DNA from 4 places in the Enterovibrio paralichthyis genome. Region 2 is predicted to be linked to each of the others. Evidence: predicted binding sites of a transcription regulator. Region 2 holds the regulator's gene; each other region holds the start of a gene.
The links. The regulator PurR, encoded in region 2, represses purine synthesis genes. The targets are predictions, from matches to a motif close to TNANGNAAACGTTTNCNTNA.

Region 1 (7,889 bases), on a different contig from region 2:
CGGTGCGCCGCCAAACACGACTTACAGTGAAGTTACCGGCGCGGTAATGCTGACCCGTGCGTACAACCCTGCCATCATGACATGGGCGGCTGTGACGGCTGTTGTCCTGGCGTTTGTCGGCAAACTGGGCGCAATTTTGCAGACGATTCCAGTGCCGGTGATGGGCGGTATCATGATCCTGCTGTTTGGTTCCATTGCGACCGTAGGTCTGAACACCCTGATTAAAAATAACGTGGATCTGCACAAGGCACGTAACCTCGCCATTGTTGCGGTAACACTGGTATTTGGTATCGGTGGTATGGCCTTTGGTATTGGCGAGTTCAGCCTGCAGGGCATCAGCCTGTGCGGTATCGTGGCGATTGCGCTGAACCTTATCCTGCCACACGATATGGGTGAAACCCACGTGGTGGATAACGCGCAGATGGAAGATTAATTCTTCATCCGTATTGCCAAACGGCAGATGTAAAAAAGGCTTCCCGCGGGAAGCCTTTTTTATTTGAATGCGATGTCTTATTTGGTACCGAAGATCTTGTCGCCTGCATCGCCCAGACCCGGAACGATGTAGCCTTTGTCATTCAGTTTTTCGTCGATTGCAGCTGTGTAAAGCTCAACGTCTGGATGCGCTTTTTCCAGCGCTTCAATGCCTTCAGGTGCTGCTACCAGTACCAGTACTTTGATGTGCTCACAACCGTGCTCTTTCAGCAGGTCAATCGTTGCAATCATAGAGCCACCGGTTGCCAGCATTGGGTCAACCACCAGCGCCATACGCTCATCGATATTGCTCGCCAGTTTGTGGAAGTAAGGCACAGGCTCCAGAGTTTCTTCATCACGGTAGATACCTACCACGCTGATACGTGCACTTGGGATGTGCTCCAGAACGCCGTCCATCATGCCAAGGCCAGCACGCAGGATTGGCACAACGGTCACTTTTTTACCTTTGATGCGGTCAATTTCAACCGGGCCGTTCCAGCCTTCGATAGTGACTTTTTCAGTTTCGAAATCAGAGGTTGCTTCGTATGTCAGCAGGCTGCCAACTTCGGTCGCCAGTTCGCGGAAACGTTTGGTGCTGATATCACCCTCACGCATCAGACCAATTTTATGTTTTACCAGCGGGTGCTTAACTTCAACGACTTTCATGACAGACTCCAGCAAAAAACAAATTCATCGAATTATACACAAAGTCATTCCTGGGCATAGCCATAGACAACCGGTTGCTTCCTTTTCACTCAAAATTGCCCTGAATAACCCGACGCAAACGTTTTCCTTTTTAAAATGTCGCTGTTAAAATGGCGCCGCTTTTAGTCCACAACTCGGTAAGGATCCCCAGTGAGCGATAATAAGTCTTCTCTCAGCTACAAAGACGCAGGTGTTGATATTGACGCAGGGAACGCCCTGGTCGACAGAATTAAAGGGGTGGTAAAACGCACCCGCCGTCCAGAGGTAATGGGTGGCATCGGCGGCTTTGGCGCACTTTGTGAACTGCCTACAAAATACAAGCAGCCAGTACTGGTTTCTGGTACTGACGGTGTTGGCACCAAACTTCGCCTCGCAATGGATCTGAAAAAACACGACACCATTGGTATCGATCTGGTGGCTATGTGTGTCAACGACCTGATCGTGCAGGGTGCAGAGCCCCTGTTCTTCCTTGACTACTACGCAACCGGCAAGCTGGATGTAGACACCGCTGCCGCTGTCGTTACCGGTATCGGTGAAGGCTGTATGCAAGCGGGCTGCTCGCTGATTGGCGGTGAAACAGCAGAAATGCCAGGGATGTACCACGGTGAAGACTATGACGTCGCCGGTTTCTGTGTCGGTGTGGTAGAGAAAGAAGAAGTGATCGATGGTTCAAAAGTAGCCCCTGGTGATGCGATCATCGCGGTGGCATCTTCTGGCCCACACTCTAACGGCTACAGCCTGGTGCGCAAAATCATCGAAGTGTCAGGTGCAGATGTTAACGCTGAGCTTGAAGGCAAAACCCTTGCCGAGCATCTTCTTGAACCAACCCGCATTTACGTTAAACCTGTGCTGAAGATGCTGGAAAGCTGCGAGGTACACGCCATTTCACACATCACAGGTGGCGGCTTCTGGGAAAACATCCCCCGCGTCCTGCCAGAAAACACCAAAGCCGTGATTGATGGCAACAGCTGGGAATGGCCGGCCATTTTCAACTGGCTGCAGGAAAGCGGTAACGTGACCGAGCACGAGATGTACCGTACATTCAACTGCGGTGTCGGCCTTGTCATTGCCTTGCCAGCTGAGCAGGCACAGCAAGCCATTGACATTCTGAACCAGGAAGGCGAAAACGCCTGGCTGATCGGTTCGATTGAGAACGCGGTACCTAACGAAGAACAGGTTGAGATCAAGGGGTAACCATGAAAAAGCTGGTTGTCCTTATCTCAGGGAATGGCTCGAACCTGCAGGCAATTATTGACCGTTGCCACCAGCAACATGGCATGGAAATCGCGGCAGTGATCGCTAACAAGGAAGAGGCGTACGGCCTGGTACGGGCAAAAGAGGCTGGCATTGATGCCGTTGTCGTTGCCAGTAAAGGAGTGGCCGATCGCAGCCAATACGACAGCCAGTTGATGGCAACCATCGACGAATACGCCCCGGACTTGATCGTGATGGCAGGATTCATGCGCATACTGACGCCAGCGTTCGTGCGCCACTATCAAGGGAAGATGCTGAATATCCACCCTTCCCTGCTGCCAAAGTACACTGGGCTGAATACCCACCAGCGCGCAATCGATGCCGGAGACAGCGAGCACGGCACATCAGTGCATTTTGTCACTGAAGAACTGGATGGCGGCCCGGTAGTTTTGCAGGCGCGTGTTCCGATTTTCGAAGATGATGATGCAGAAAGTGTCTTTTCCCGTGTGCAGGAGCAAGAGCACCGCATCTATCCTTTGGTGGTGGAGTGGTTCTGTCAGGAAAGACTCAGAATGATCGATGACAAAGCTGTCATGGATAATGAGGTACTTGGCGTATCCGGCTATGCTGCAGATTAATCCCCCGGATTAAGAAATAAAAAACGCGCCAGTTGGCGCGTTTTTTGTGTGGGTCATACTGTGCTTAGTCGGTGTTACCTTCAACCGCCGCTTCAATGTCCGCACGGTTGCAAGTGATCACTTCACCTAGGTGGAACACACAATATTCACCGGGCTGCATTTTGTGCCAGGTTTCATTGTTGGTCAGTGGTTGGGTTGCAATCACAGTCACCACATCATTCGGCGTGGTTTCTTCCTGAAAATCCACCGTCACTTCTTCATCAATCAGGCTCGCCTTGCCAAACGGTGCGCGGCGGGTAATGGTATGAAGGTTGTTGGAGCAATACGCCATCACGTAGTCACCGTCGCTGAACAGCATATTGAACACCCCAAGTCCGCGCAGGGTATCGCAACGGCTGGCGATAAAACGGAACACTTCCGTCATATCTTCTGGTTTGTCAGGGTAATGCTGCTCAATCTCGTGCAACAGCCAGCAAAAGGCCTTTTCGCTGTCTGTTTCCCCCACTGGCTTAAAGTGCCCGGTTGGCAAATCTTCATAACCGGTTAACTGCCCATTGTGGGCATACGTCCAGTAACGACCCCAGATCTCCCGTGTAAACGGGTGGGTATTGACCAAACTCACTTCACCACGGTTTGCCTGGCGGATGTGACTGATCACCGCACAGCTTTTAATCGGGTAGCTTTGAACCAGCTCAGCTATTTTTGAGTCGCAGCTTGGGTTTGGGTCTTTAAAAGTCCGAAATCCTTTCCCTTCGTAAAAGACAATCCCCCAGCCATCACGGTGTGGGCCAGTTTTGCCCCCACGCTGGATAAGGCCGGTAAAGCTAAAACAAATGTCCGTCGGGACATTGGCACTCATGCCAAGCAGTTCGCACATAATCCTTTACGATACCCTTTATTTTTCCATTTCTTTTTCAACAAGCTGGATCAGGATGTGGATAATTTTGATATGCACTTCCTGAATGCGGTCTGCGTAACCGAAATGCGGTACACGGATTTCGATATCTGCCAGACCTGCCATTTTACCGCCATCTTTACCGGTCAGCATGATGCTTTTCATGCCTTTCTCTTTCGCCGCTTCAATCGCTTTCAGCACGTTACCTGAATTGCCGGACGTTGACAGACCGAACAATACATCGCCCTTCGCGCCAACTGCCTGAACATAACGCGAGAAAACAAACTCATAGCCAAAGTCATTCGATACACATGACAGGTGGCTAGGATCTGAAATCGCAATCGCAGGGTAGCCCGGACGGTTTTCACGGTAACGACCAGTCAGCTCTTCTGCAAAGTGCATTGCATCACAGTGTGAGCCACCGTTACCGCAAGAGAGCACTTTACCGCCCGCTTTGAAGGAATCTGCCAGCAGTTTCGCTGCCGCTTCGATCGATGCAATGTTGTTGTCGTCAGCCAGAAACGCGTTTAGCACCTGAGCCGCTTCATTTAGCTCTGAGCGAATGAGATCTTGGTACATGGGCAATTCTCTTTTTATTTGGAGTGAGGTGGGGCAAGCGCCCGAAATATATTCAAGGAGTGTACCCGTAAAAAGCCAAAGCTGTCGACAATCTGGCTCGTCTTCTGCTTCCTGAGCAAAAACAAATGGCTAAAAACCATGCAAAGCCCCTGCCTGTATTTTTGCCAACGCTATGTGCACATTTCAGCCAGTCATCGTTTTACATTTCATTAAAAACCTGCTTACAATTATCTGGTATGACCTCTTACCATTAGATTTGGGTTGAAGGAAAAGGAGAACCGAAAATGGCGACAACCCTGTACCTGATTACGTTTCTGGCGCTGATGGCCATACTGGCCTATCACCGCGCAGGACTAAAGCTGTTCACGGCCGTTGCAGCGGGAATGTTAATTGTTGGCTCTGTGATGGGTATTACCGGCCAATTAAGCTGGCTGGTGTTTATCGCGATTGCGATTCCATTGAACGTGCGCTCTTTCCGCGAAGCTTGGCTGAGTAAACCAGCGCTGCGCATGTTTAAAGGCGTGATGCCAGAAATGTCCCAGACCGAAAAAGAAGCCATTGATGCCGGCACAGTGTGGTGGGAAGCCGATCTGTTTCGCGGTGCGCCAGACTGGAATAAGCTACATGATATTCCCGCGCCCCGTTTGAGCGCGGAAGAGCGCGCCTTTCTGGACGGCCCGGTAAATGAAGTGTGCCGTATGGTCAGCGACTATGAGGTCACTCATGAATTGGCCGATCTGCCGCCCCATGTATGGCAATACCTGAAAGACAACAAGTTCTTCGCCATGATCATCAAAAAGGAATATGGCGGCCTGGAGTTTTCTGCTTACGCCCAATCACTGGTCCTGCAAAAACTGACCGGCGTGTCTGGCGTGTTGTCGTCCACCGTAGGTGTGCCTAACAGCCTGGGTCCTGGCGAACTGCTGCAGCACTATGGTACGGAAGAGCAAAAAGACTACTACCTGCCACGACTGGCAAATGGGCTGGAGATCCCCTGCTTTGCCCTGACCAGCCCGGAAGCAGGTTCTGATGCAGGCTCTATCCCGGATGAAGGTGTTGTCACCAAAGGCATGTGGCAAGGCAAAGAAGTGCTGGGTATGTCTATTACCTGGAACAAACGCTATATCACCCTTGCACCGGTAGCGACAGTGCTGGGTCTTGCGTTCAAACTCAAAGATCCTCAAGGGCTGCTGGGCGACAAAGAAGATCTCGGTATCACCTGTGCGCTAATTCCGACAGACATTGAAGGCGTTGATATCGGCCGCCGCCACTTCCCGCTGAACCTACCGTTCCAGAACGGTCCGACACGCGGTGAGAACATCTTCGTGCCGCTTGATTTTATTATTGGTGGCCCGGACATGGCGGGACAAGGCTGGCGCATGCTGGTTGAGTGCCTGTCTGTTGGCCGTGGTATCACCCTGCCGTCCAACTCTACCGGTGGCCTGAAAACGGCTGCGCTTGCGACAGGTGCTTACGCCCGTATCCGCCGCCAGTTCAAACTACCTATCGGTAAGATGGAAGGGATTGAAGAGCCACTGGCACGTATCGGCGGTAATGCCTACGTGATTGACGCCGCCAGTGCCCTGACTGTTGCCGGTATCGACTTGGGGGAAAAGCCTTCGGTAATTTCCGCTATCGTTAAATACCATTGTACCCATCGCGGCCAGCGTGGTGTGATTGACGCTATGGATGTGGTCGGCGGCAAAGGGATCTGTCTGGGGCCAAAGAACTTCCTTGCCCGTGGATATCAAGGCGCGCCGATTGCTATCACAGTCGAAGGTGCCAACATCCTAACCCGCTCAATGATCATCTTTGGTCAAGGCGCTATCCGCTGCCACCCGTTTGTGCTGGCGGAAATGGAAGCGGCTTACAATGACAACGAGCGCGAAGCACTGGCGGGATTTGATCAGGCGCTGTTTGGTCATGTAGGCTTTGTGTTCAGCAACCTCGTCCGCTCGGTCTGGCTCGGCCTGACCGATGGCCGAACCTCCAGCGTTCCGCGTAAGGATGCCACAGCACGTTACTACCAGCAGATGAACCGTTATGCTGCAAACCTGGCCTTGTTGGCGGATGTGTCTATGGCTGTGCTGGGTGGCAACCTCAAGCGCAAGGAACGTCTGTCTGCGCGTCTGGGTGACGTATTGAGCCAACTCTATCTGGCCTCAGCCACCATGAAGCGCTACGCCGACGAAGGTTACCAGAAAGCTGACCTGCCAATGGTGCATTGGGGCATGCAAGACGCCCTCTATCAGGCTGAGGAAGCATTGGATGATTTCCTGGCTAACTTCCCTGCCCGCTGGGTTGCTGCGCCACTGCGTGTCCTTCTGTTCCCGTTTGGCACCCGCCGTACCAAACCGAGTGACAAACTGGATGGTGAAGTAGCGCGTATCTTGCAAACGCCGTGCGACAGTCGCAGCCGTCTCGGCCGTGGCCAGTTCCTTGAAGCTTCTGAACATTGCGCGGTGGGCAAGATTGAAAAAGCCTTGCTGGATATTCTGGCTGCAGAGCCTGTTTACCAGAAAGTATGTGATCAGACCGGCCAGAAACTGCCGTTTATGTTCCTTGACCGTGTCGCCGAGATTGGCCTGCGCGAAAGCGTCATTTCCGAGAAAGAAGCCGACCTGTTGCGCGTCGCGGAAGAAGGCCGCCTTGAAACCATCAATGTGGACGATTTCGACCCCGCGGAGCTGGCAGCAGCTTCGAGAGCACTGAACAAAGTGGTTCACGCTGCCTAACTGGTATTTATACTGCACCGCTGGATAACAAAAGGGAGAAGCATTGGCTTCTCCCTTTCTTTGTTTATTTATCAAGCTGCTTTATCAGGCTCTTCAGGTGGTGGCGCTTCCAAAGACTCTTCGGATTCAGCAGCCAGTTTCTTCGCCCGTATCTTGCGCACAACAAACCAACCACCCACGGCAAGGATAAGGAGCAAAATGTTCCCGCCAACAATGGTGATCAAAGCCATTTTCCGGTCTTCTTCGCGCTGTATTGCCTCCAGTCTTTCTTCTTCAATTCGCTTCCGTTCGGCTTCACGCTCTTCTCGGTCACGTTTGGCCTGCTCTATCGCTTCATAGTCAGCAACAGCAAAGGTTTGCTCAGGCAGCAGGAAAACCAATGGGCGGCCGGAAAGCTTGTCCGTACCGTATAACCAGGCATGCCAGGTATGGCGGCCAGGCTCCTGGAAGTTGTCGATATCCACACTCAGGGCGGTGTAGTCTTCACCAGCAACGCCCTGATAGACAGAAGACTTACCATTCGGATCGGTAAACTCTGAATGCACGGCAACGGAGCCAGGCTCTATACTCGCGCTGTCAGACTCCACCAGCAAATGGTGGGGCAGCGCTTTTTTGCGACTTTGTTTGAACGTCGCCATTAAAGGCGTCGGGTAAACCAATACTTCCTGCTCA
Region 2 (7,889 bases):
AGCTGGAGCGCGTTCAGACGACTTACGGCCCAAGCGCACTGTACGCGGGTAACACTGGCTGGCAGTCAGTAGGTAAATTCAACGCAGCGGGCACCATGATGCAACGCGGTGTTGGCCTGCACGGTACTTTCCTGGCGAAAATGGGTGACTACTCCACCGGTTCTGCGCAGGTAGTTCTGCCTTACGTTGCCGGTGCAATGGAAGTTTACGAACAGCAAACTTCATGGCCTGTAGTTCTTGAGAACGCGAAAAACATCGTGATCTGGGGTAACGACCCTATCAAGAACCTGCAAGTTGGCTGGCAGATCCCAGACCACAGCGTTTACAGCTACTACCAGCAGCTGGCTGAGAAAGTGAAAGCAGGCGAAATCAACGTTATCCACGTTGACCCTGTTAAGACTTCTTCTTACAAATACTTCGGCGGCAAGCAGATTGCGGTTAACCCACAAACTGACGTTCCGTTGATGCTGGCACTGGCGTACACCCTGTACACCGAGAAACTGCACGACGAGCAGTTCCTGGCTGACTACACCACTGGTTTCGACAAGTTCCTGCCTTACCTGCTGGGTGAGAAAGACGGCGTGGCGAAAACTCCTGAGTGGGCAGAGAAGATCTGTGGCGTTAAAGCCGATGACATCCGTGAACTGGCGCGCACCATGGCAAGTGGCCGCACCCAAATCATGGCTGGCTGGTGTCTGCAGCGTATGCAGCACGGCGAACAGTACGCATGGATGATCGTTGTACTGGCAGCAATGCTGGGTCAAATCGGTCTGCCAGGCGGTGGTTTCGGCTTCGGCTGGCACTACAACGACGCTGGCTGTATCACCTCTGCTGGCCCGCTGATGTCTGGTTTCAGCTCAGTAACTGGCGTTGACCCAATCCACAACGGCAGCTACAACGGCTACTCAAGCTACATTCCAATCGCGCGTATTGTTGATTGTCTTGAGAACCCAGGCAAAACCATCGATTTCAACGGTCACAAAGTGAAGTACCCAGAAATCAAGATGGCGATTTCTTGTGGTAGTAACCTGTTCCACCAGCACCAAGATCGTAACCGTATGATCAAGGCGTGGCGTAACCTGGAAACTTACGTTTCTATCGACCACCAGTGGACAGCAAGCTGCCGCTTCGCAGACATCGTTCTGCCAGCGACCACGACTTACGAGCGTAACGACATCGATTCATTCGGTAACCACTCAAACAAAGGCATCATCGCGATGAAACAAATCGTTGAGCCAATGTTTGAAGCGAAAGACGACTTCGATATCTTCCGTGAGCTGTGCAGCCGTTTCGGTCGTGAAGAAGCCTTCACCGGCGGCAAGACTAAAATGGAATGGATCGAAGAGATCTACAACGGTGCGCGTCTGCAAGGCCGTGGTATCGGTGTTCGTATGCCTAACTTCGTTAAATTCTGGGAAGAAGAGCAATTCATTGCGTTCCCAGAAGGTACCGAGTGGGTTCGTCACTCAGCGTTCCGTAAAGAACCGGATCTGGAGCCACTGGGAACCGCGACTGGCCTTATCGAAATCTACTGTAAGACTATCGCTGACATGGGTTACGACGACTGTCAGGGCCACCCAATGTGGTTCGAGAAAGTGGAACGTAGTCACGGTGGTCCTAAGTCGAACAAGTACCCGCTGCACATGCAAAGCTGTCACCCGAACTACCGTCTGCACTCGCAGCTGTGTTCTTCTGACGACTTCCGTGGTACTTACACTGTTGCTGGCCGCGAGCCTTGCTACATCAGCTCTGCAGACGCAGCGGCGCGTGGCATCAAGTCTGGCGATCTGGTACGCGTGTTTAACGACCGTGGTCAGGTACTGGCAGGTGCAGTCGTGACTGACGACTACAAAGCAGGCGTTTGTCGTATCGAAGAAGGTGCATGGTACTCTCCGCTGGAAGGTGGCAAGCCAGGTACCCTGTGTACTTACGGCGATCCAAACGTACTGACCATGGATATCGGTACTTCTAAGCTGGCTCAGGCAACTTCTGCGCACACCGCACTGGTTGAGATTGAGAAATTCACCGGCAAAGTACCCGCAGTCACTGGCTTCAGCGGCCCGACTGAAGTTAGCGATGTTAACCCACTGTTCCCAGCGATGGATATCGCATAAGAGACAGTGTGAAGAAAAAGGGCAGCTAAGCTGCCCTTTTTTACTCTAACTTATATACACTTGAAGGGCTTATACCCAAGTGTCCTCTTTCTACAGGCTGCTTGGGTATACACTCTAACGCTTATCGAAAAACGGAATGACAATGCAAGAATTTATTGCCATTAACGAGCAACGTGCCGAATTCTACTGGTGGATGTCATCACTGTTCGCCACCGAGTTAACGCAGGACGACCTGAACAACTACCACGGCGCTGACATGGATAACTATTTCTCCGTGCTGGCCATGACAGGCGAACTGAGTACACCCGTAGCCGGGCTTCGTGAAGCACTGGCAAAACTGAAAACACGTCAGGATGCCCAACTGGAGCTGGCGGCCGATTTCTGCGGCCTGTTCCTGAGCACGCCGAAAACCGGTGCCCTGCCCTACGCCTCTATCTATATTGGCGAATCTGGTCTTTTGAATGACAAGCCAGCGCAGGAAATGGGTAAATGGATGGAAAGTTACGGCATTGCCCAGCGTAAAGATTTCAACGAACCTTTCGACCATCTGGCCGTGGTTTTGGATTTCATGGGTAATCTCGTCATTCTGGCAAATAAAGAAGAAGACGAAGAAAAACAAGAAGCGGTGATGCAAGAGCAACAGCGTTTTCTGGAAACCATGGTGATGCCTTGGATTGAACAATTCCAAAGCACCCTTAACCAGTTTGACCAATTTGGCTTCTATAAAGCGGCAGGTAATCTGCTGGTCAGCTTTATCAAACTGGACTTAGCCTTCCTCAAAGGCGAATAAATTATTTACCCAAACAATCAGCCGGGTTATTACCCGGCTTTTTTATTTTAAAGAATTCATTTAGCTAGCCCGAAATTGCTTGACCACCATCAAGCTTATTTACCTTGCTGAAATAGAATAATTGCGACAAGTGGCGGTAGCCATTAAACTGTGAACGCAAGCGATTGGCATTGAGATATTTCCTGAGAATTACACCAGACTCAAGTAACTGCCTCGCGAGATTGCCCTGCCCCCAATTGCCGTTATCCGGCCCTGTGCATACAGCATCATGGTTTGCATTGATATCGGGGAATGAAGCGCATCTCCCAAGCTAAATGAACCTGAAGCCGGTGACATAGCCGGAATTGTACGCCGCTGATTGAAAGCGGCGTAAACATGTGCAGCACCTGACAATTCATACGCTGCCAATGAAAACGATAAGAAGATTACCGAATGGCAACAATTAAAGACGTCGCTCGTCTCGCAGGTGTCTCGACCACCACCGTTTCGCACGTGATCAATAAGACACGTTTTGTGGCCGAGAACACCACTACAAAAGTATGGGCGGCAGTTGATGAACTGAATTACGCACCAAGCGCCGTCGCGCGCAGTCTGAAATGTAACTCTACCCGCACCATTGGCATGCTGGTAACCAAATCCACAAACCCATTCTTTGCGGAAGTGGTACATGGCGTTGAAGAATATTGCTACAACGAAGGCTACACCCTGATCCTTTGTAACACCGAAGGCAACCTGGCAAAACAGCGCGATTACCTGCGCATGCTGGCTGAGAAGCGCGTTGATGGCCTGTTGGTTATGTGTTCAGACCTGAATGAAGAACTGCTGGCACTGCTGGAGAAAAAAGCGGATCTGCCAATGGTCGTGATGGACTGGGGTACCCAGCACGTGAATACCGACTGTATTCAGGATAACGCTGAGCTGGGTGGCTACATTGCGACGAAACATTTCATCGAAAACGGCCACACCAAAATCGGTTGTATCTCCGGCCAAATGGACAAACTGACCTGCCAGGAGCGCCTGCAAGGTTTCCGCCGTGCGTTGGAAGAAGCCGGTTTGACCTATCACCCTGAGTGGATTGTTGAAGCAGACTTTGAATGTGACTCAGCAGTTGAGGCGACAAATAAGCTGATCGCGCAGAAAGACCGCCCTACGGCTGTGTTCTGCTTTAACGACATCATGGCGTTGGCGGCAATCAGTACGTTCAGACAAGCCGGTTTGGATGTGCCGAACGACATTTCTGTGATTGGCTACGACAACATTGATCTGGCAGGCTTCTTCTCGCCGCCTTTGACGACCATCCACCAGCCGAAAAACCGACTGGGTAAAACCGCCATCAAGTTGCTGATGGAGCGTTTGGCGAACAAAGAAAACAAGCAACAAATTTTCGAAATGCAGCCAGAACTGGTGGTGCGCCGTTCAGTGAAAAACTTGAACAACTAATCGGCGCACTTCGTGCAAAATTACATCAAAAAGCCCGAGATTACACTCGGGCTTTTTTGTTTTTTGCAAGTTTTATGAAAATTGGAATCTTATTGTTGCGACAAAGCTCAAAATCGCTAAAATGCCCAGTTTTCTAGTGCTACCCTTATTCAGATTAACGAATTGGGTGAAACGGACAAAAATTCTTCTATAACAAGAGGAACCCTTTATTTTTAGACGTATCAATAACGCTCTATCTGAACCAAGATCACACTTTGCTAGACCAGCAATAACGACAAAATGACATGATTCGGTTAAGCTAAATCATGTTAAGAAAAGGCAAACCACGGCGAAAGCGTGGGACGCAAAGCTTCCGGCCTCACACCGACGATAACTTCAACGGTGATGGTAGCGGGGTTACCGATGACGTTAGCATTTCAAAGCCCGGTTCACCCGGTTCGTTGACAATTCTCTGAATTCGCTTTGCTACGTTACTCCTTGACCATTCATCCAGGAACGTATTGATTGAGAATAAGTCACATGGATAAACCTACTCTAAAAAACACACTGAAGTTCTTCGAATGTCTGGGCAAAATCAAATCCCGTTCTATGTTTGGCGGATTTGGTGTTTTTTGCGACGAGACAATGTTCGCGCTTGTCGTGAATGATCAGCTCCACCTTCGGGCAGGCAGCGGTAATCTGTCAGAATTCAAGAAACTGGCAATGACCCCATACGTTTACAAAAAACGTGGTTTTCCAGTTGTCACTAAATACTACGCTGTGCCCGAGAATTGGTGGGAACAGTCTGAACTCATGATGAGTCACGCCAAGAAGGCGCTGTCAATTTCCAGGGAAGATCAACAGGAAAAGAAGACGGCTGCGCCTACACGTATCAAAGATCTTCCCAACCTTCGCCTAGCAACAGAACGCATGCTAAAAAAAGCAGGAATCGACTCTGTCGAAGAACTGCAGCGTGCGGGCGCAGTGCGTGCTTATAAAGCGCTACAAGAGTCACACAGCGATAACCTGAGTATCGAGCTTTTGTGGGCACTCGAAGGTGCAATTGAGGGGAAACACTGGTCTGTCATCACTCCACAGCGCCGCAATGAACTGTTAGAAACACTCCAACAGTAAAAGCCTCACCAACAACTCCCCAAAAACAGCCAATGTGCTTTTCCCGCCATTGGCTGTTTTTTTGATTACCCCCACATTTATCCCCCTTAACACCAATCACTAACCGTATGCCGTTTTGAAAACATTTATTGCCCTCAATCTGCGTCCCTTTTGAAGATGAAATGGAAAAGTTTGCCATAGGCGAAAGCTTTAACAGCGGGGATTTGACCACGATACTTAATAAAAATAGAGACTGATTAGGTGAACGCGAAGAAACGATGGCAAAACTTCATAAGTCTCATTAATGTGACAATCATCACATATACAGAACGGAAATTATGCTTCTGATTATCAGATCATCACTTTCTGAGCTATGCCAAAAGAGGAGATAGATTAATGGCAACAATAAGATGCATTACAACAAACCTTTTCCAGACCAAGTTGACCGCATATTCCGGGACCATTTCCGGAAGTGGCCTCGTCGGTTCAAATGGACAGTTTTTGGCTGTTTCTTTTTGCCACTTTCATTTTACTATGCCAGCGCGCACGGTACCTTTGCTCCCTCATTCCTGACCATTCTAGTGATCGTCTTTTTTGCCGTTAATGCGTTGGTTGTCATTTGGGGGCTCAGGCTGAACAGTTTTGCCCAACGTAGCTACTGGCACCGTAACTATCACATTTCGGGCACGACGACGCTGGCACTCATTCCACTGGCCTTATTGGCTATCCAATACACAAAATACTGTCTGTAAAATACATACTGCTTGTTATTGAAGCGTTTATCACAGTGTGCATGACAATCCCTATCGCCAATCTTTCTGTGTTCTTCGATAAAATATCAAAGCGCCTGCAATCAAATCCGTATGCTCCCGGTCATTTATGTATACGTATCCTCACAAACGCTACAGAGTGGTAAAAGCGGCTTGCCGGTCACGGACACCCTACAAGGTCACATTACTTATAATTTATCTGCCTAATACCCAGAAATTTAAGTAGTTACCTGCAGGCATTAGGGATTTTTTGCCATAGTTAAACCAGCATTTCGAAACAGCCACCCAGAACAACGACTGTTATTTATAGGGATAGGAAATGAACACAAAGAAGTTAGCTATTCTTGTCGTCATCGCAGCCATATTCATTACTTGGTTTGCTTTTGATCTCGGCGCCCTGTTTACGCTTGAAAACGCAAAAGCCCAACACGCAGCGCTGAAAGATTCCATTGCGCAAAATTTCCTGACGGCGAGTGTCATCTACTTTGTCGTTTATGTAACCATGACAGCCCTTTCACTGCCCGGCGCAGCGATTGCAACCTTGTTGGGTGCAGCGTTATTTGGGTTTTGGTGGGCATTGTTGCTGGTTTCATTTGCCAGCTCTATCGGTGCAACGCTGGCATTTTTGGTAAGCCGCTTTTTGCTCAAAGATTGGGTACAGGGGAAATTTGGCAATAAGCTGACCACCATCAACCAAGGGGTTGAGAAAGACGGTCCTTTTTACCTGCTTACCCTGCGCCTTATTCCGGTGTTCCCGTTTTTCCTGATAAACCTGCTGATGGGTTTGACGCCTATCCGCACTGCGGTTTTCTACATTGTCAGTCAAATCGGTATGTTGCCAGGCACTGCGGTTTACATCAATGCCGGTACCCAACTGGCACAAATTGACTCTTTAAGCGGTATCGTCTCGCCTGGCGTGCTACTGTCTCTCGTTCTTTTGGGGATCTTCCCCATCATTGCGAAGGTTGTTATGAATTTTCTCCAAAAACGTCGCGTTTACGCAAAATGGCAAAAGCCCGTTAAGTTTGACCGTAACCTGATTGCGATTGGTGCAGGTGCCGGTGGTTTGGTAACAACCTATATCGGCGCGGCGGTAAAAGCGAAAGTCACGCTTATCGAAAAACACAAAATGGGCGGCGACTGCCTCAATACAGGTTGTGTTCCTTCAAAAGCCTTGATTCGCGCAGGTCATGCCATGCATGAAATCAAACGTTCTCAGGAATTTGGTGTTTCTGCCGGTGAGCCAAGCGTTGATTTCAAACAGGTGATGGGGCGTGTCCATAAAGTGATCGCAGGTATTGAGCCCCATGACTCCGTAGAGCGCTATACCAAGCTTGGCGTGGAGTGTATTCAGGGCGAAGCCAAGATCCTTTCCCCGTGGGAAGTGGAAGTAAACGGCGAGCGCCTGACAACCCGCAATATCGTCATTGCCACCGGTGCGCGTCCATTGGTTCCCGGCATTCCAGGCCTTCAGGATGTCAGCTACCTGACTTCTGACACCATTTGGGAACTTCAGGAACAACCTAAGAAGCTTCTGGTGTTGGGCGGCGGCCCTATCGGTAGCGAACTGGCACAAAATTTTGCCCGCCTTGGCACGGATGTCACTTTGGTGGAAATGGCGGATCAACTACTGATCCGCGAAGATGCCGATGCCGCTGAACTGGTGGTGAAAGGTTTGCAGGA
Region 3 (7,889 bases), on a different contig from region 2:
TACGGTAAACGTACAGAACTTGGTGAGTACCCAGCGAAGAGCCGCGCAACACAGGGTGTTGTCTCCATCAAGGTTTCTGAGCGCAACGGCAGCGTTGTCGGTGCGGTTCAGGTAGAAACCGGTGATGAATTCATGATGATCACCAACGCTGGTACCTTGGTGCGTACCCGCGTCGCTGAAGTGAGCCAGGTTGGCCGTAACACCCAAGGTGTGACACTGATCCGTACCGCTGAAGACGAGAAAGTGGTTGGACTGCAACGTATTGACGAGCCAGATGAAGAAGATCTGCCGTTGGACGAAGAAGGTGAAACAGAAGGTCAAGTGGCCGCTGAAGCACCGGCAGAAGACAGCACTGACGGTGATACTGAAGAATAAAATTCATTCAGTTTAATCATATTGTAAAAAACGCAGCATTCGCTGCGTTTTTTTTATCCCCTTTTTAATTGTGACTGAAATTGATTGCGCCTATCCGTTCCAATCACCTAAAAAAGGTGATAAAACAAAACCAATAACAATTCTTCTTGGCGTCTTGTGCTCCCTGAAACCGGGAGTTGGCGGAAACGGAAAGCCTCACTGATTCACGAGACAGCCATAAATAAGCGATTTAATGCAGGAGCATTCGATAATCATGGAAAAGGTATATAACTTCTCTGCTGGCCCGGCAATGTTGCCGGAAGCGGTTCTGGAAAAAGTACAGGCTGAACTGACTAACTGGAATGGCTTGGGCACATCCGTCATGGAGATTTCTCACCGCAGTAAGGAATTTCTGGCTGTTGTTGCAGAAGCCGAGAAAAACCTCCGTGAGCTGCTTTCTATTCCAGAAAACTATCATGTTTTGTATGCACAGGGTGGTGCTCGCGCGCAATTCGCTGCCGTACCGATGAACTTGCTTGGCAGCAACACCATTGCTGACTATGTGGATGGCGGCTACTGGGCGGCGAGTGCAGTCAACGAAGCAAAGAAATACTGCACACCGAACGTTATCAATATCAAAACTGAAATTGATGGCAAGCGAGCGGTGCTCCCAGCCAAAGACTGGAAGTTGAGCAGTGATGGTGCCTTTGTGCACTTCTGTCCAAACGAAACCATCGACGGTATTGAAATTCGTGATTTGCCAGACACCAACAAGCCAATTGTTGCAGACATGTCTTCAACGATTTTGTCCCGTCCTATCGATGTGTCTAAATACGGTGTGATTTACGCAGGCGCACAGAAAAACATTGGCCCTGCGGGTATCACGCTGGTGATTGTCCGTGACGATCTACTGGGACGTGCGAAAGAGTTCTTGCCGAATGTGCTGAACTACAAAACGCTGGTGGACAAAGAATCTATGTTCAACACGCCACCAACATTTGGTTGGTATCTGGCGGGTGAAGTCTATAAATGGCTGAAAGAGCAGGGTGGTGTTGAAGCGATGCAGCAGAAAAATGAAGCGAAAGCTGCGTTGCTTTATGACTTTATTGATGCGTCAGACTTTTACGTCAACAACATCCATCCAGACAACCGTTCATTAATGAATGTGCCTTTCCAACTGGTTAATCCAGAGTTGGATGAAGCATTCCTGAAGGAGTCTGAGGCGGCTGGGCTGGTTGCATTGAAAGGACACCGTGATGTAGGCGGTATGCGTGCTTCTATCTATAACGCGATGTCCTTGGAAGGTGTACAGGCGCTGGTCGCCTTTATGAAAGAGTTTGAAGCCAAAAACGCGTAATCAGAATCTTTTGAAAAACCGCCGTCTATCGGCGGTTTTTTTTGCCTTAAAGTTACCTTTTGGATGCTTGGCGGTTAAATATCGGTAAAGTGCCACCAATTAAAATACACCGTCTACGCAAACGATTGCTTTTTGCTGGCTTGCGGTTAGAATGGCGCGAAATTTCTTTCATCCCAACCACTTAACCAGCCGAATGTTCTGAGTAACAGCAATCACAGAGCATCACATTCAGCAGGCTGCTTTACCCATTCAGCGTAATGCAGAAGTGTGTTAATACAGGTAGTAAAACAAATGAGCCTTTCGCGCAGTACCGAAAACAGCACCGAAAATGTCAGACCTTCCGAACTGGTTTATCGATTGGATGACAGGCCACCTTTGCCACAAACCCTTTTTGCCGCTGTGCAGCACTTGCTGGCAATGTTCGTTGCGGTTGTCACTCCTTCATTGATCATCTGTCAGGCTCTGGGTCTGCCAGCTGCAGACACCAATACCATTGTGAGCATGTCACTGTTTGCTTCCGGTCTTGCCTCGTTTATCCAAATTAAAACCTTTGGACCGCTGGGCTCGGGGTTGCTTTCGATTCAGGGCACCAGCTTTAATTTTCTGGGACCAATCATCGGCGCCGGTCTGGCTATGAAAGCGGGCGGTACACCGACTGAAACAATGATGGCTGCGATTTTCGGCACCATCATGGTGGCATCACTGACTGAAGTGTTCCTGTCGCGCGTAATGGATCATGCCCAACGCATTATTACACCGCTGGTTTCCGGTATTGTGGTGACCCTGATTGGCCTGACACTGATCCAGGTCGGTTTGACTTCAATGGGTGGTGGTTATGCAGCAATTGAAAACGGCACCTTTGGTAGTTTGAACAATCTGATGTTGGCTGGTTCGGTATTGGCCGTGATTGTGTTGCTAAACCGCATCAACAATCCTTACCTGCGTGTCTCTTCTATTGTTATCGCAATGACAGTCGGTACCGTTTTAGCCTACTCGCTGGGTATGGTAAATACCGCCCCGGCGCAGGACGTGCCGTTTGTCGCTATTCCGCAACCGATGCAGTATGGCCTGTCGTTTGATTTCTCTTTGCTGATCCCTCTGGTGATTGTATTTCTTGTAACTTCACTGGAAGCAATCGGTGATATTACCGCCACCTCTGAAACATCAGAGCAGCCTGTTGCTGGCCCACTGTATATGAAGCGTATTAAAGGTGGAGTGTTGGCTGATGGGGTTAACTCTGCACTTGCAGCAGTGCTGAACAGTTTCCCTAATTCTACATTCAGCCAGAACAACGGCATTATCCAGCTGACGGGTGTGGCGAGCCGTTACATCGGTTACTTTGTGGCGGGCATGTTGGTTATTCTGGGTCTGCTACCCGGCGTGGCAACCTTGGTTCAGTTGATCCCTGAACCTGTGCTTGGTGGTGCGACCATTGTGATGTTCGGTACGATTGCAGCGTCAGGTATCCGCATTATCTCCCGCTGTGATCTGAACCGCCGCGCGATTCTTATCATGGCACTGTCCTTCTCAATGGGGCTGGGTATCGCGCAAAAACCGGAAATTCTCCAGTTTATGCCTGAGTGGATAAAAAACATTCTGTCATCGGGTATGGCAGCCGGTGGTCTGACTGCAATCATCCTGAACCTCGTGCTGCCACCAGAGCCAAAACACAAAGACTAATTTTCTGAATCTTGCCAAAAGGGTAGTGTGGTGAAATATTCACTGCGCTACCCTTTCTTCTTTCTTCTTTCTTCTTTCTTCTTTCTTCTTTCTTCTTTCTTCTCTCTTCTTTTATCTTTGGTCTCCAATCTCTAGTCTCTGTTCTCCTATCTCCAGTCAGCCTCGACTCTTTCTCGTTTTTTGTACCAAGTTTCTATACTGAGAAAGTGGAGGTGTCGCTATGTCCGAACGTTCAGCATCATTGCGCCCGGAAGGCGCGGAAATGGAGCCATCGTGTGATGGTGAGCAGAACCATGAATTGAAAACCGCAACCTGCTGTTATCAGGATCCTGATGGAGAACAGTTTCGGTGCTCTGAACCCGCGGAAGCGTCCGGTCTGTGTTTCTGGCATGACGAAAATATCGCGAAGGAAGGCATAGCTGATGTCAAAGAGCGGCTAGAAGCCTATGCCCAGCGGGGAGGACAGCTTCGGGGGATCATATGCAAGCGTGCGGAATTGCAGGACGTAAACTTGGTTCGGCATGGCCGTCACGGTGGATATGATCTCAGCTATGCCAATTTTTACCGGTCGAATCTCACCGGTGCCCATCTGTTTAATGCGAAGTTTGATCACGGAAGTTTGATGAAAGCGGATCTGCATGATGCCAATGTCCATTGCGCCAGCTTCATTAACTGCAACTTGCTGGGCGTGAAGCTTACCGATACCAAAATAGACAACATCAAAATCGGGCAGATGTTACAGCAAGAATCGGAAGGGCGTGTTGCTGAGCGCAACGGCGAAATGGATAAAGCGCTCGATTTATATGAACAGTCTGAAGAAATTTACCGGGACTTGCGCAAAGCGTCTGAGTCGCATGGCATTTTCACCATGGCTGGCTATTTCCTGCAAAAAGAGCTCACCATGCGCCGGTTTCAAATGCCGCTATTTTCAACGCAGCGGGCAATGTCAAAAACGGTAGATCTGTTTTGTGGCTACGGCGAAAGCCCCATAAGAGTGGTGTTTTTCTCTCTAGCGCTGATCCTTCTCGCCGCAATGATCTACTTTTTTACCGGTATCCAGTATGACGGCGAGTACGTTGGGTTTACCGAAGAGAAGACCCTGAGGGAAAACACCTTCGCGTTTTTTGACTGCCTTTATTACAGCGTAGTGACATTCACAACCCTGGGGTATGGGGATTTTATCCCCATAGGCCTGTCACGCCTGGTGGCAGCTACTGAAGCATTCACCGGCAGTTTTACTATCGCGCTGTTCGTGGTGGTGTTTGTAAAGAAAATGACCCGATAACCGACTGAAATTCCGTTTTTTCAGTCATCACGAGATAAAAGCAGCTTGGGCTAGCCCCCGTGCTGCTTTTTCGTTACTCTCAGGGAACGAAAAATTAAGGATCGTTTTAGTTCAGATGGAGCAGTTGACGTTACAACCCATTTCAAAAATCAACGGTGAAGTAAACCTCCCCGGTTCGAAAAGCGTGTCAAACCGCGCACTCTTGCTGGCCGCACTGGCAAAAGGCACCACCCATTTAACCAACCTGTTAGACAGTGATGACATCCGTCACATGCTCAATGCATTGAGCAAACTCGGTGTTTCGTATCGCTTATCTGACGACAAAACAGAATGTGTGGTTGAAGGGCTTGGTGGTCCGTTCAAAACATCTGAACCGCTAGAGCTTTTTCTTGGCAATGCCGGAACGGCGATGCGTCCACTCGCGGCTGCACTGTGCATCGGCCAAGGCGAATACGTGCTGACGGGTGAGCCAAGGATGAAAGAGCGTCCGATTGGTCACCTGATTGACGCTATGCGCACCGTTGGCGCGGATGTGACCTATTTGGAAAATGAACATTATCCGCCGCTGAAAATTGTCAGCCAAGACATTCAGGGCGGTGACGTGGAAATTGATGGCACCATCTCCAGCCAGTTTTTGACTGCGTTGTTGATGACAGCACCTTTGTTCAGTGGTGACACCCATATCCGCATCAAAGGGGATTTGGTTTCTAAACCCTACATCGACATCACCTTGCACATCATGGCGCAATTTGGCGTGGAAGTGGTCAATGAGAATTACCAGACTTTCCATGTGAAGGGCAACCAGACCTATATCGCACCAGGTGCATTTTTGGTGGAAGGTGATGCCTCGTCGGCTTCCTACTTCCTGGCGGCTGCTGCCATTAAGGGTGGCGAAGTCAAGGTGACAGGAATTGGCAAGCAAAGCGTACAGGGTGATGTGAAATTTGCGGATGCGCTGGCGGCTATGGGCGCAGATATAGAATGGGGTGACGACTATGTGATTGCCCGCCGGGGTGAGCTGAATGCGGTCGACCTGGATTTCAACCACATTCCGGATGCGGCAATGACGATTGCAACAGCTGCGTTATTTGCTAGAGGCACCACGGCGATCCGCAATGTCTATAACTGGCGGGTGAAAGAGACAGATCGTCTGTCTGCTATGGCAACGGAGCTACGAAAAGTAGGTGCTGTTGTCGAAGAGGGCGAAGACTACATCACGATCACGCCGCCACAAACACTGATGCATGCAGACATCGACACCTATGATGACCACCGCATGGCGATGTGTTTTTCCTTGGTGGCACTGAGCGATACACCGGTCACCATCAACGACCCAAAGTGTACGTCTAAGACCTTCCCGGATTATTTCGACAAGTTGGCTTCACTGTCGGAAAGATGACGAAACAGTTTGGATGTACAAATATACAGGTCGACACAGCGTCGGCCTGTTTTTTTTGGTGAGACTTACCTATAATACGCCACCGATTCCGAAGGGCAGTGATCGCGAAGTTATTGTTACTGCTCTGATCGTAAATGAAATGGAGATACCTATGTCTACCCAAGCACCAGTAATTACCGTTGATGGCCCAAGCGGTGCCGGTAAAGGGACCCTTTGTATGCTGCTGGCGGAAAAGTTGGGTTGGCATTTGCTCGATTCTGGCGCTATCTACCGCGTACTGGCACTGGCAGCTATTCACCATGGTGTAGACCCTGAGTCGGAAGACGCGCTGGTGCCGCTGGCATCCCATTTGGATGTTCAGTTCAAAACCGAAGGTGAGCTGGTAAAAGTGATCCTCGAAGGCGAAGACGTTTCCGGTGAACTGCGCAAAGAAGAAACAGGAAACGCGGCGTCAAAAATTGCTGCTTTGCCGCGTGTTCGCGAAGCCTTGCTGCGTCGTCAGCGTGCGTTTGCTGAAGCGCCGGGACTGGTTGCTGATGGCCGCGATATGGGTACCGTTGTTTTCCCAGCCGCGGAAGTGAAAATCTTTCTGGACGCCAGCGCTGAAGAGCGCGCCAATCGTCGCATGAACCAGTTGCAACTAAAGGGGTTAGATGTTAACTTTGACCGCCTTTTGAGCGAAATTCAGGAACGTGATGATCGAGACCGCAATCGAGCAGTCGCGCCATTACGTCCGGCGGAGGATGCTTTGGTTCTAGATTCCACCTCTCTCAACATTGAGCAGGTGCTGGAACAAGCATTGTCCTATATTAAGAGTAAAATTACCGTTGCTTCCTGAAGCAGCGGGTTTAACTGTTGGTCGCAAGGATGATGACTGACATTACTATCAACCCCACGTGGTAGGACACCCGTGGAAGTTTAAAAATTGAAGACTAAATTAATGACTGAATCTTTTGCTTCACTCTTTGAAGAATCTCTTAAAGAGCTAGAAACCCGCCCAGGTGCCATCGTTAAAGGTACTGTAGTAGCTATCGAGAACGGTTACGTTCTGGTTGACGCTGGTCTGAAATCTGAATCTTCTATCCCTGCTGAGCAGTTCAAAAACGCTGCTGGCGAGCTGGAAATCGAAGTTGGTGCAGAAGTAGACGTAGCACTGGACGCGATTGAAGATGGTTTCGGTGAAACTCAACTGTCTCGTGAAAAAGCGAAACGTCACGAAGCTTGGATCCAACTGGAGAAAGCTTACGAAGACGCTGAGACCGTTATGGGTGTTATCAACGGTAAAGTTAAAGGTGGCTTCACTGTTGAACTGAACGGTATCCGTGCGTTCCTGCCAGGTTCACTGGTTGACGTTCGTCCAGTTCGTGACACTCTGCACCTGGAAGGCAAAGAGCTGGAGTTCAAAGTTATCAAGCTGGACCAGAAGCGCAACAACGTTGTTGTTTCTCGTCGCGCAGTTATCGAATCTGAAAACAGCGTTGAGCGTGATGAACTGCTGGCTTCTCTGCAAGAAGGCATGGAAGTTAAAGGTATCGTTAAGAACCTGACCGACTACGGTGCATTCGTAGATCTGGGCGGTGTTGACGGCCTGCTGCACATCACTGACATGGCTTGGAAACGCGTTAAGCACCCATCAGAAATCGTTAACGTTGGTGACGAGATCCTGGTTAAGGTTCTGAAGTTCGATCGTGATCGTACTCGCGTATCTCTGGGTCTGAAGCAACTGGGTGAAGATCCATGGGTTGCTATCGCGAACCGTTACCCAGAAGGTCACAAACTGACTGGTCGTGTAACTAACCTGACTGACTACGGCT
Region 4 (7,889 bases), on a different contig from region 2:
TGCCAGCATCTGTTTGTTGGCAATGGTAGCAGCCAGTTCGGGATAGTTAAGGTGTTCGCGACCTGCGGCAATAGCACCGGAAGTCACAACAATCACGCGGTGTCCCTGACGGATCAACATGGCACATTGACGTACCAGCTCAACCAGATGAGCGCGGTCGATTTTTTTGGTACCGCCAGTCAGCACACTGGTGCCGAGTTTGACAACAATAGTCTGACGACGTTGGGCGTCGCCAGCCGTAGAAATAGCAGATGAAGAGTTTTCTTGGCCTGACATCACATTGACAACATAAAAAGCAAATGAGCCTTTCTTTTATCAATCTCAGACCAAGATAACAAGCGAATAACGCGACAGGATGTGATTATTCGCCGTTTGCCGAAATTCAGGCAGCAGAACCCAGTTTAGGCTGCTTCAAAGAAGGCTGCGCCGTGATTTCCAAGGCCAGCTCGCCTTCCACCAATCCTGTGATTTTACTGTAGAAAGTATCCAGCGACGCTTTCACTTCATCGGCGTACTTATTAGGAATTGCATCCTCCAGCCATTCACCTTCTGTGTTGTATTTTCCAAAGGTATAGAGGTACTCAAAGCCGCCTTCCTTTGGCGTCAGCTGCATCCACCAGCCCCAGAACTCACGGCTTTCCGGGCTCTTTTTGGCATTGACACAGGCAGACAGACAATCAAAGAAATAGCTGTTTTCAGAGGATTTGTTTTGGCGCAAATACGGACCCACCTGCGCGAAGCGGGTCATGAGGCGGCCGTGGGACAGGGTTTTGGTTTCGTCGGTCATAGCAAGCTCCCTTAAGACGAGATTCAATACCGATGCATTCCTGCATCGCTTGCTGACACCGGTTCGCCGCGTTGAATGGTGGCGTCGGTTATTTCTTATTTTTATGGGTCAGCAGACATTACACCCAGACCTGCCGTAAAAAGCAGGCCTGAGTCTCAATGTATACCATGCAACCGATGGAATTTCGTCCACCCACTAGCGGTATTAGTGATTCTTTCTCTGAATCAAGACGTTAAAAAGACATCTATCACAAAGTTTCCGTAAACCAGGTGACGGCTTCCTGCATAATCCTGTGATAGCCATCATGAATTGGTTTGGAAGGCACGATTTTTGACTTCCCTCCCTGGCTGTATGTTGCTGCCAAGCAGTTATCTGACTCCGGACATACCGGGTCATCACTCAGGCTCATCGCCAAGATAGGCACTTTGGTTTTACGTCCCACCAAGAGGCCCTGGTTACGCAGGGACAAAGCACGAAGCTGGGTAAGCATAGATGCTGATGCCTCCATCCTGCCCATGCGTGAGGCAATGGTATCCAGATACATTGGAGGAATGTTGTTCAGTCGCTCCGACTCGCTCAGCATGGCATGTAATACGCCACCGATTGAGACACAGGACTTTATACGGTTTTGCTCCACAAACGCCATGCGTACCGCCGCATTGGCACCAAAACGTATCCCCATGCAGCCCACGCGATGGTGATCTACCCATGGCACGGAAGATAACTCTGACAACATGGCCTGGTGCAGGCGACTGGTATCTTCGCTCAATGACCAGTGGTGACTTCTGCCCACCGAAGGCATGTCGATGGTCAACATGGCAATATTGGCAGGCAGGAAATAGTCTTCAAACAAGCGCCACATATCGGTTTGCAGGCAATCAAGCCCACAACTGACAATAACTGTCGGCAACGGCGAATCTGTGTGCGGAAGGTACAGAAAGCCTTCCAGAGACTTACCGTCAACCTTGGTTACAACACTTTTAATTTTGTAGGACGATTTCTCCATCGCGGCGTGAAAGGCTTTGTTTGCCAGCACTTCTGCCTGCTGTGAGAGGGTGTCGCCTTTCAGGTGAGGGTACGCAGCGATGCTGAAATGGGTGGAGGCTTTCAGCCAGGCATCCGCCGCCGCCTTTTTGTCACCCTGCTCTTCTAAAGTTTTTGCCTGACGCTGAAAACGCATTCCCTCTTGCGTCCATTCATAAGACCAGTTTCCGGGGCGGTAACCTACCACGGTATCCAACAGTTTCTCGCTGGTTCTTTCGTTATCAGATACGGCAATACGCGCCAGCGTTGCTTCCATTTCGATGGGGTCGAGACCTTGCCATATCCACTGCGGGCGACGGAGAATGCGGTACCAACTGTTGTCGCTGTCACCGTCAATAGCGTTATGCAGACCGCCGGGATGATTGCTCGAAGAACCCACAAGCGTGGAGGTTTCCCTGGCATGGCGGTGGGGTTTGAAAAGTTTGATTGAAAGGTTTTCGGATTCGCTCACAGAACCTCTCCCTGATAGTGGAACTGAACTTCCCTAGTGTATACCTAAACGACCTGAAGATACTCTACGGACGCCAGAATCTCTGGGTTACAGGTACAAAAAAGCCCCTTTCGGGGCTTTCAGAATACTTAGCGCTTTGAAATAGGTGGAACAAACGTTACGCCCATATCCCAAGGCTGTTCAATCCAGCAATCTTGAGCAATATCTACCACGTAGTCATCAACCAGATGTTTACCCGCTGGCTTTGCACACACGGTCACAAACTTGGCTTTCGGGTACATTTCACGGATAACTTCCGCAGTGCCACCGGTGTCAACCAGATCATCAACAACCAGGAAACCCTCACCGTCACCTTCCGCTTTCTTCAGAACACGCATTTCACGCTGGTGATCGTGGTCGTAGCTAGAGATGCAAACAGTATCAACATGGCGGATACCCAGTTCACGCGCCAGAATTGCTGCCGGTACCAGACCACCGCGGCTTACCGCGATAATGCCAGTCCACTGATCAGCAGGTAGCAGTTTCTCTGCCAGTTGGCGGGTGTACATTTGCATGTTGTCCCAGGTGATAACAAACTTGTTGCTCATTTCAGAAAACCTCAGAGGCGATGGTCGCCCTTTCTAACTCACTCAAAAGATTGCGGCGTATTGTGTCTTACATAACGAATTTCAGCAAGAATAGACCCGCGAGAACCCAAATACTGATAGGTACGTCACGTCCTTTACCGCTGAATGCTTTGATCGCACAGTAAGAGATAAAGCCAAGGCCGATACCATGTGCAATGGAATAGGTCAGTGGCATCAGAAGACAGACAACCACTACTGGCGCAGCTTCAGTGAGGTCACGCCAATTTACGCCCACCAGACCTGACATCATCAGGATTGCCACGTAGAACAGTGCACCTGCTGTCGCATACGCAGGAACCATGCCCGCCAGTGGCGAGAAGAACAGCGCCAGCAAGAACAGAACACCCACAGTTACCGCGGTCAGACCGGTGCGGCCACCCTCTGCAACGCCCGCTACGCTTTCAATGTATGACGTGGTGTTTGATGTACCCAGAACTGCACCAACCGTGGTAGCAGTACTGTCGGCCAACAGCGCGCGGTTCAAGCGTGGCAGCTTACCGTCTTTGTCCAGCAGCTCAGCTTTTTGTGCCACACCAACCAGGGTGCCTGCAGTGTCAAACAGGTCAACAAACAGGAACGCAAACACAATTGAAATCATGCCCACTTCCAGTGCGCCAGCAAAATCCAGCTGCATGAAAGTCGGTGCAATGCTAGGTGGCGTAGACATGATACCTGCATACTGAACATCACCGAACATCACACCCAGTGCTGTCACAATCAGGATAGCAATCATCACCGCGCCTTTGATGCCGCGGTTAACCAGACCAATGGTCAGGAAGAAACCCAGCGCGGCCATAGCCGGACCGAATGAAGACAGGTCGCCCATTGCAACCAGAGTTGCAGGATGGTCAACAACAATACCGGAGTTTTGCAGGGCGATCAGCGCCAGGAACATACCGATACCGGCCGAAATACCGGTGCGCAGAGAAAGAGGAATTGAGTGAATGATCCATTCACGCACTTTAAAAAGGCTCAGCGCAATAAAACACAGACCGGAGAGGAATACCGCTGCCAGTGCCACCTGCCACGAATATCCCATCTGGAATACCACTGTGTAGGTGAAGAAAGCATTCAGACCCATACCCGGAGCCTGTGCAACCGGATAGTTGGCTACCAGACCCATAACGAAACAGCCAATCGCTGCCGCCAAACAGGTCGCCACAAACACCGCGCCACGATCCATACCGGTTTCGGACAGGATAGCTGGGTTGACGAAAATGATATAAGCCATGGTCAGGAATGTGGTTAATCCCGCGATGACTTCCGTTTTAACATCTGTACCTTGCGCTTTAAGGTTAAAAAGACGCTCAAGCATGGCTTTTCGGTTCCTTGGAAAGTGGATTCATGTCAGTCAACATAAACGCAAACGTTTGTCGTAAACGTTTGCGCAAAAAATTTGACGCGAATATTAACTGCCAACTCACTAAATTTCCAGCGTGAATTGCATCACGTTCTTGTCTGTTTGCTGGTGTTTTATGCGACTGAGTGGGTTTAACGCAAAATCCCGCGTTAACCGTCCAATAGTAATAGGAATAACTGACTATTTAATGAGCAAATTGGAAATATGAGAGCAATGTGGTGAGAAAGGTTTTTTGGATAAAAAAAACGCCACTATCAAATAGTGGCGCCAGATATAAAGTGCGTTTCCAAACTGCGGAAACAAAGTATCTGTTAGAGCGGGGTATTACATTTGGAGGCCTGACCTCCAAGGGGAACAAACTGTCTTACTTGCGTTGATATCCGAACGCATTCGGATAACGGAAATTGGTGGTGTAAATCGAACCGCGGTTCCAATAGTTACACGCTGAGTCACCTTTCATAAGTTCACCTCAAATATTCGAAAGAAAGTCGCTTTAACAAAAAGCTCGGTTCCGTGGAGACGAATGATTTCGGGCTTATCCATAAACAAATGAAAGCGAGACGCTTTGTCCCGAGCCGACTGCTCTTACCTTGGGACGGTGAGATAATAGCCTTTTCGTTATTTTATTACAAGCATAAAGACGATCTAGATCACAAATATCATCACTAAAAACTCTTTTATGTAATTTATTTACATACAAACAATCCGGTCATTGATGAAAATTCCATGAATACCAACAGGTTAACCAAAGATGCTTGAACGCTGACCATGTTGGTGGAAAAGTGGACGCCACAATGCCTTTACATAACACAATTTGGACGGTATCAAGCAACACCGCGCCCAACCACTTAATAGAAAGCTGAAAGTAACGCTACAACTGTCAGCGGCCGGTGTTCAACTCAAACGCAGCATGGGTCAGTTCAAGATGTAGTCATTCAACGTAGATGCAGATAAATGCTTTTAACAAAGCATACTTTTGCGTTACAAATTCTGATAAGTTATCGGCATGCAGAATTGCATGCCTTTTTATTTCTAGTTTTCTGGAGAAAGCCTGTGTCAGAAATCAGCCAACTGTCACCACAAGCTGTGTGGCAATTTTTCGATAAGATCTGTTCTATCCCTCACCCATCCAAGCACGAGGAGCAACTGGCGCAGTACATTGTCGACTGGGCAACCAGTGAAGGTCTGTCTGTCCGTCGTGATGACGTAGGAAACGTCTTTATCAAAAAACCAGCCACTCCAGGTATGGAAAACCGCAAGGGTGTGGTGCTTCAGGCGCATATCGACATGGTGCCGCAGAAAAACGAAGACACCGCACACGATTTCACGGTTGACCCTATCCGTCCTTATATCGACGGTGAATGGGTAACTGCTGAAGGCACCACACTGGGTGCTGACAACGGTATGGGCATGGCGGCATGTCTTGCAGTGCTGGCCTCCAAAGACATCGAACACGGCCCCCTGGAAGTGCTGCTGACCATCGATGAAGAAGCAGGTATGACCGGCGCATTTGGCCTCAAAGAAGGCTGGCTGGAAGGCGAGATTCTGCTTAACACCGATTCTGAGCAGGAAGGCGAAATTTACATGGGCTGCGCCGGTGGTGTTGATGCGTCACTGACGTTCAATCTGGATCGTCAGGAGCTGGGCGGCGGTTATGTGGGTAAAACCCTGCAGATAAAAGGTCTGAAAGGAGGCCACTCTGGCTGTGACATCCACACAGGCCGTGCAAATGCCAACAAACTGCTGGGCCGTTTCCTGGCGGGACACGCGAACGAACTTGGCCTGCGCCTTCTTTCTGTACGTGGCGGCACTCTTCGCAATGCCATCCCGCGCGAAGCTGCAGCAGACATTGCGGTTCCTGCAGCAAACGTGGAGAAACTTACCAGCCTGTTCAACTACTTCGAATCCTTGCTGACCGAAGAGCTGGGTGCAGTAGAAACATCAATTGCACTGTCTGTACTGGATCATGACATCAGCGAGCAGCCACTAACCCCAGCGGTACAAAGCCGTATTATTGCCGCTATCAACGCTTGCCCGAACGGCGTTGTGCGCATGAGTGATGACATCGCCGGTGTGGTTGAAACCTCTCTGAACCTTGGTGTTATCACCACTGAAAGTGACAAATTGACCCTGCTGTGTCTGATCCGTTCACTGGCAGACAGTGGCCGCAGCTATGTTGAAAGCATGCTGAAATCCATGGGTGAGCTGGCAGGTGCCAAAGTGGCATTTTCCGGCGCATACCCAGGCTGGAAACCGGATCCGGACTCAGAAGTCATGCATGTGTTCAGAAAGACCTATGAAGAGATCTATGGCCGCGTGCCGAATATCATGGTGATCCACGCCGGCTTGGAATGTGGCCTGTTTAAAGAACCGTATCCAAACATGGATATGATCTCTTTTGGCCCAACCATCAAGTTCCCGCACTCACCGGATGAGAAAGTGAATATCGCCACCGTTGGCCTTTTCTGGGAACAGATGATTGCGATTTTGAAAGCCATTCCGGTAAAAGCCTGATCCCTTTCATTTCGTTGAAAAAGAGCGCTCAGGCGCTCTTTTTTATGACCAGTCAAAAGCCAGTTGGGAGGGTTGGGTGCTGTCTTCCGCTTTAAGCCCGACATTGAGTCCGATAAGGCGAACTCCCCTTCCCTGCTGGCGTCCCAACGCTTCTCGCAACAGTGCCGGGAACTGGGATTCATCATACATCCACTGTCTGTGCTCGACCGTGGTTTGCTGAAAATCGGAGAATTTCAGTTTCACCCCCTGACGGGCAATTTCAAATGAAGGGCATACCCGCTCTAGCCTCGTTTTCATCTCTTCATACAAAGACAACATCACCGCCAAACACTCTTCTTCGGTTTGGATATCCTGTGGCAAAGTGCGCTCCACTCCAACAGATTTGCGAACCCTCGAGGTTTCGACATTGCGGTCATCAATGCCGTGGCAGCGGTTCCAGAGTGATTGCCCAAATTTCCCAAACCGCTGCAACAAGGCCGTGCGGTCATAGGCTTACACATCTTCACCGGTGAACAGCCCCAGCTCATGCAGTTTGGCGAGTGTTACTTTTCCGACACCGGGTATTTTCTCCAATGGCAGAGTCTTTACAAAACCGTCAATTTCGTCCGGGGTAATAATGAACATGCCGTCGGGTTTGTTCATATCCGAAGCAACTTTGGCGATAAACTTCACCGGCGCCACACCGGCTGAGGCTGTCAGACCCAACTCTTCACGGATAGCACGTCTGATATCTTCGGCGATAAGGGTGGCAGAGCCACGAAAAAGTAAGCAGTCACTTACATCCAGGTACGCTTCATCAAGTGAAAGGGGTTCGATTTTGTCGGTGTAGCGGGAAAAGATCGCGCGGATCTGTGACGACACAGCTTTGTATTTCGCCATATCACCACGGATAACGGTAAGGTTGGGACATAATTTCAGGGCATGTCCAGTAGCCATAGCTGAACGGACGCCAAATTTACGCGCCAGATAATTGCAGGTAGAAATCACCCCACGGCGTTTTTCAGAGCCGCCGATAGCCAAAGGAATATCACGCAGCGCCGGGTTATCCCGCATTTCTACCGCTGCATAAAAACAGTCCATGTCTACGTGGATTATCTTTCTCATAGT

Region 1: the regulator PurR is predicted to act here: its motif matches at 1,248-1,267, upstream of purM (phosphoribosylformylglycinamidine cyclo-ligase).
Region 3: the regulator PurR is predicted to act here: its motif matches at 1,825-1,844, upstream of KU854_RS07115 (uracil-xanthine permease family protein).
Region 4: the regulator PurR is predicted to act here: its motif matches at 4,267-4,286, upstream of KU854_RS21995 (NCS2 family permease).

The regions. Positions count from the first base shown of each region.
Region 1 is NZ_JAHUTS010000042.1:2,354-10,242, forward strand. Features, by position in the region: gene KU854_RS23830 (uracil-xanthine permease family protein) at 1-433, shown strand, start outside; gene upp (uracil phosphoribosyltransferase) at 511-1,137, opposite strand; gene purM (phosphoribosylformylglycinamidine cyclo-ligase) at 1,327-2,370, shown strand; gene purN (phosphoribosylglycinamide formyltransferase) at 2,373-3,008, shown strand; gene KU854_RS23850 (class II glutamine amidotransferase) at 3,073-3,885, opposite strand; gene lpcA (D-sedoheptulose 7-phosphate isomerase) at 3,904-4,482, opposite strand; gene fadE (acyl-CoA dehydrogenase FadE) at 4,767-7,217, shown strand; gene KU854_RS23865 (TIGR03503 family protein) at 7,289-7,889, opposite strand, start outside.
Region 2 is NZ_JAHUTS010000017.1:13,960-21,848, forward strand. Features, by position in the region: gene torA (trimethylamine-N-oxide reductase TorA) at 1-2,114, shown strand, start outside; gene torD (molecular chaperone TorD) at 2,257-2,904, shown strand; gene purR (HTH-type transcriptional repressor PurR) at 3,337-4,344, shown strand; cyclic di-GMP riboswitch class I at 4,652-4,748, shown strand; gene KU854_RS17505 (TfoX/Sxy family DNA transformation protein) at 4,864-5,457, shown strand; gene KU854_RS17510 (hypothetical protein) at 5,952-6,188, shown strand; gene lpdA (dihydrolipoyl dehydrogenase) at 6,526-7,889, shown strand, end outside.
Region 3 is NZ_JAHUTS010000004.1:247,125-255,013, forward strand. Features, by position in the region: gene gyrA (DNA topoisomerase (ATP-hydrolyzing) subunit A) at 1-375, shown strand, start outside; gene serC (3-phosphoserine/phosphohydroxythreonine transaminase) at 629-1,711, shown strand; gene KU854_RS07115 (uracil-xanthine permease family protein) at 2,003-3,391, shown strand; gene KU854_RS07120 (ion channel) at 3,612-4,676, shown strand; gene aroA (3-phosphoshikimate 1-carboxyvinyltransferase) at 4,792-6,075, shown strand; gene cmk ((d)CMP kinase) at 6,227-6,913, shown strand; gene rpsA (30S ribosomal protein S1) at 7,016-7,889, shown strand, end outside.
Region 4 is NZ_JAHUTS010000030.1:29,161-37,049, forward strand. Features, by position in the region: gene proB (glutamate 5-kinase) at 1-276, opposite strand, end outside; gene crl (sigma factor-binding protein Crl) at 383-787, opposite strand; gene frsA (esterase FrsA) at 1,035-2,282, opposite strand; gene gpt (xanthine phosphoribosyltransferase) at 2,411-2,869, opposite strand; gene KU854_RS21995 (NCS2 family permease) at 2,937-4,223, opposite strand; gene KU854_RS22000 (aminoacyl-histidine dipeptidase) at 5,322-6,782, shown strand; partial or broken gene dinB (DNA polymerase IV) at 6,825-7,886, opposite strand.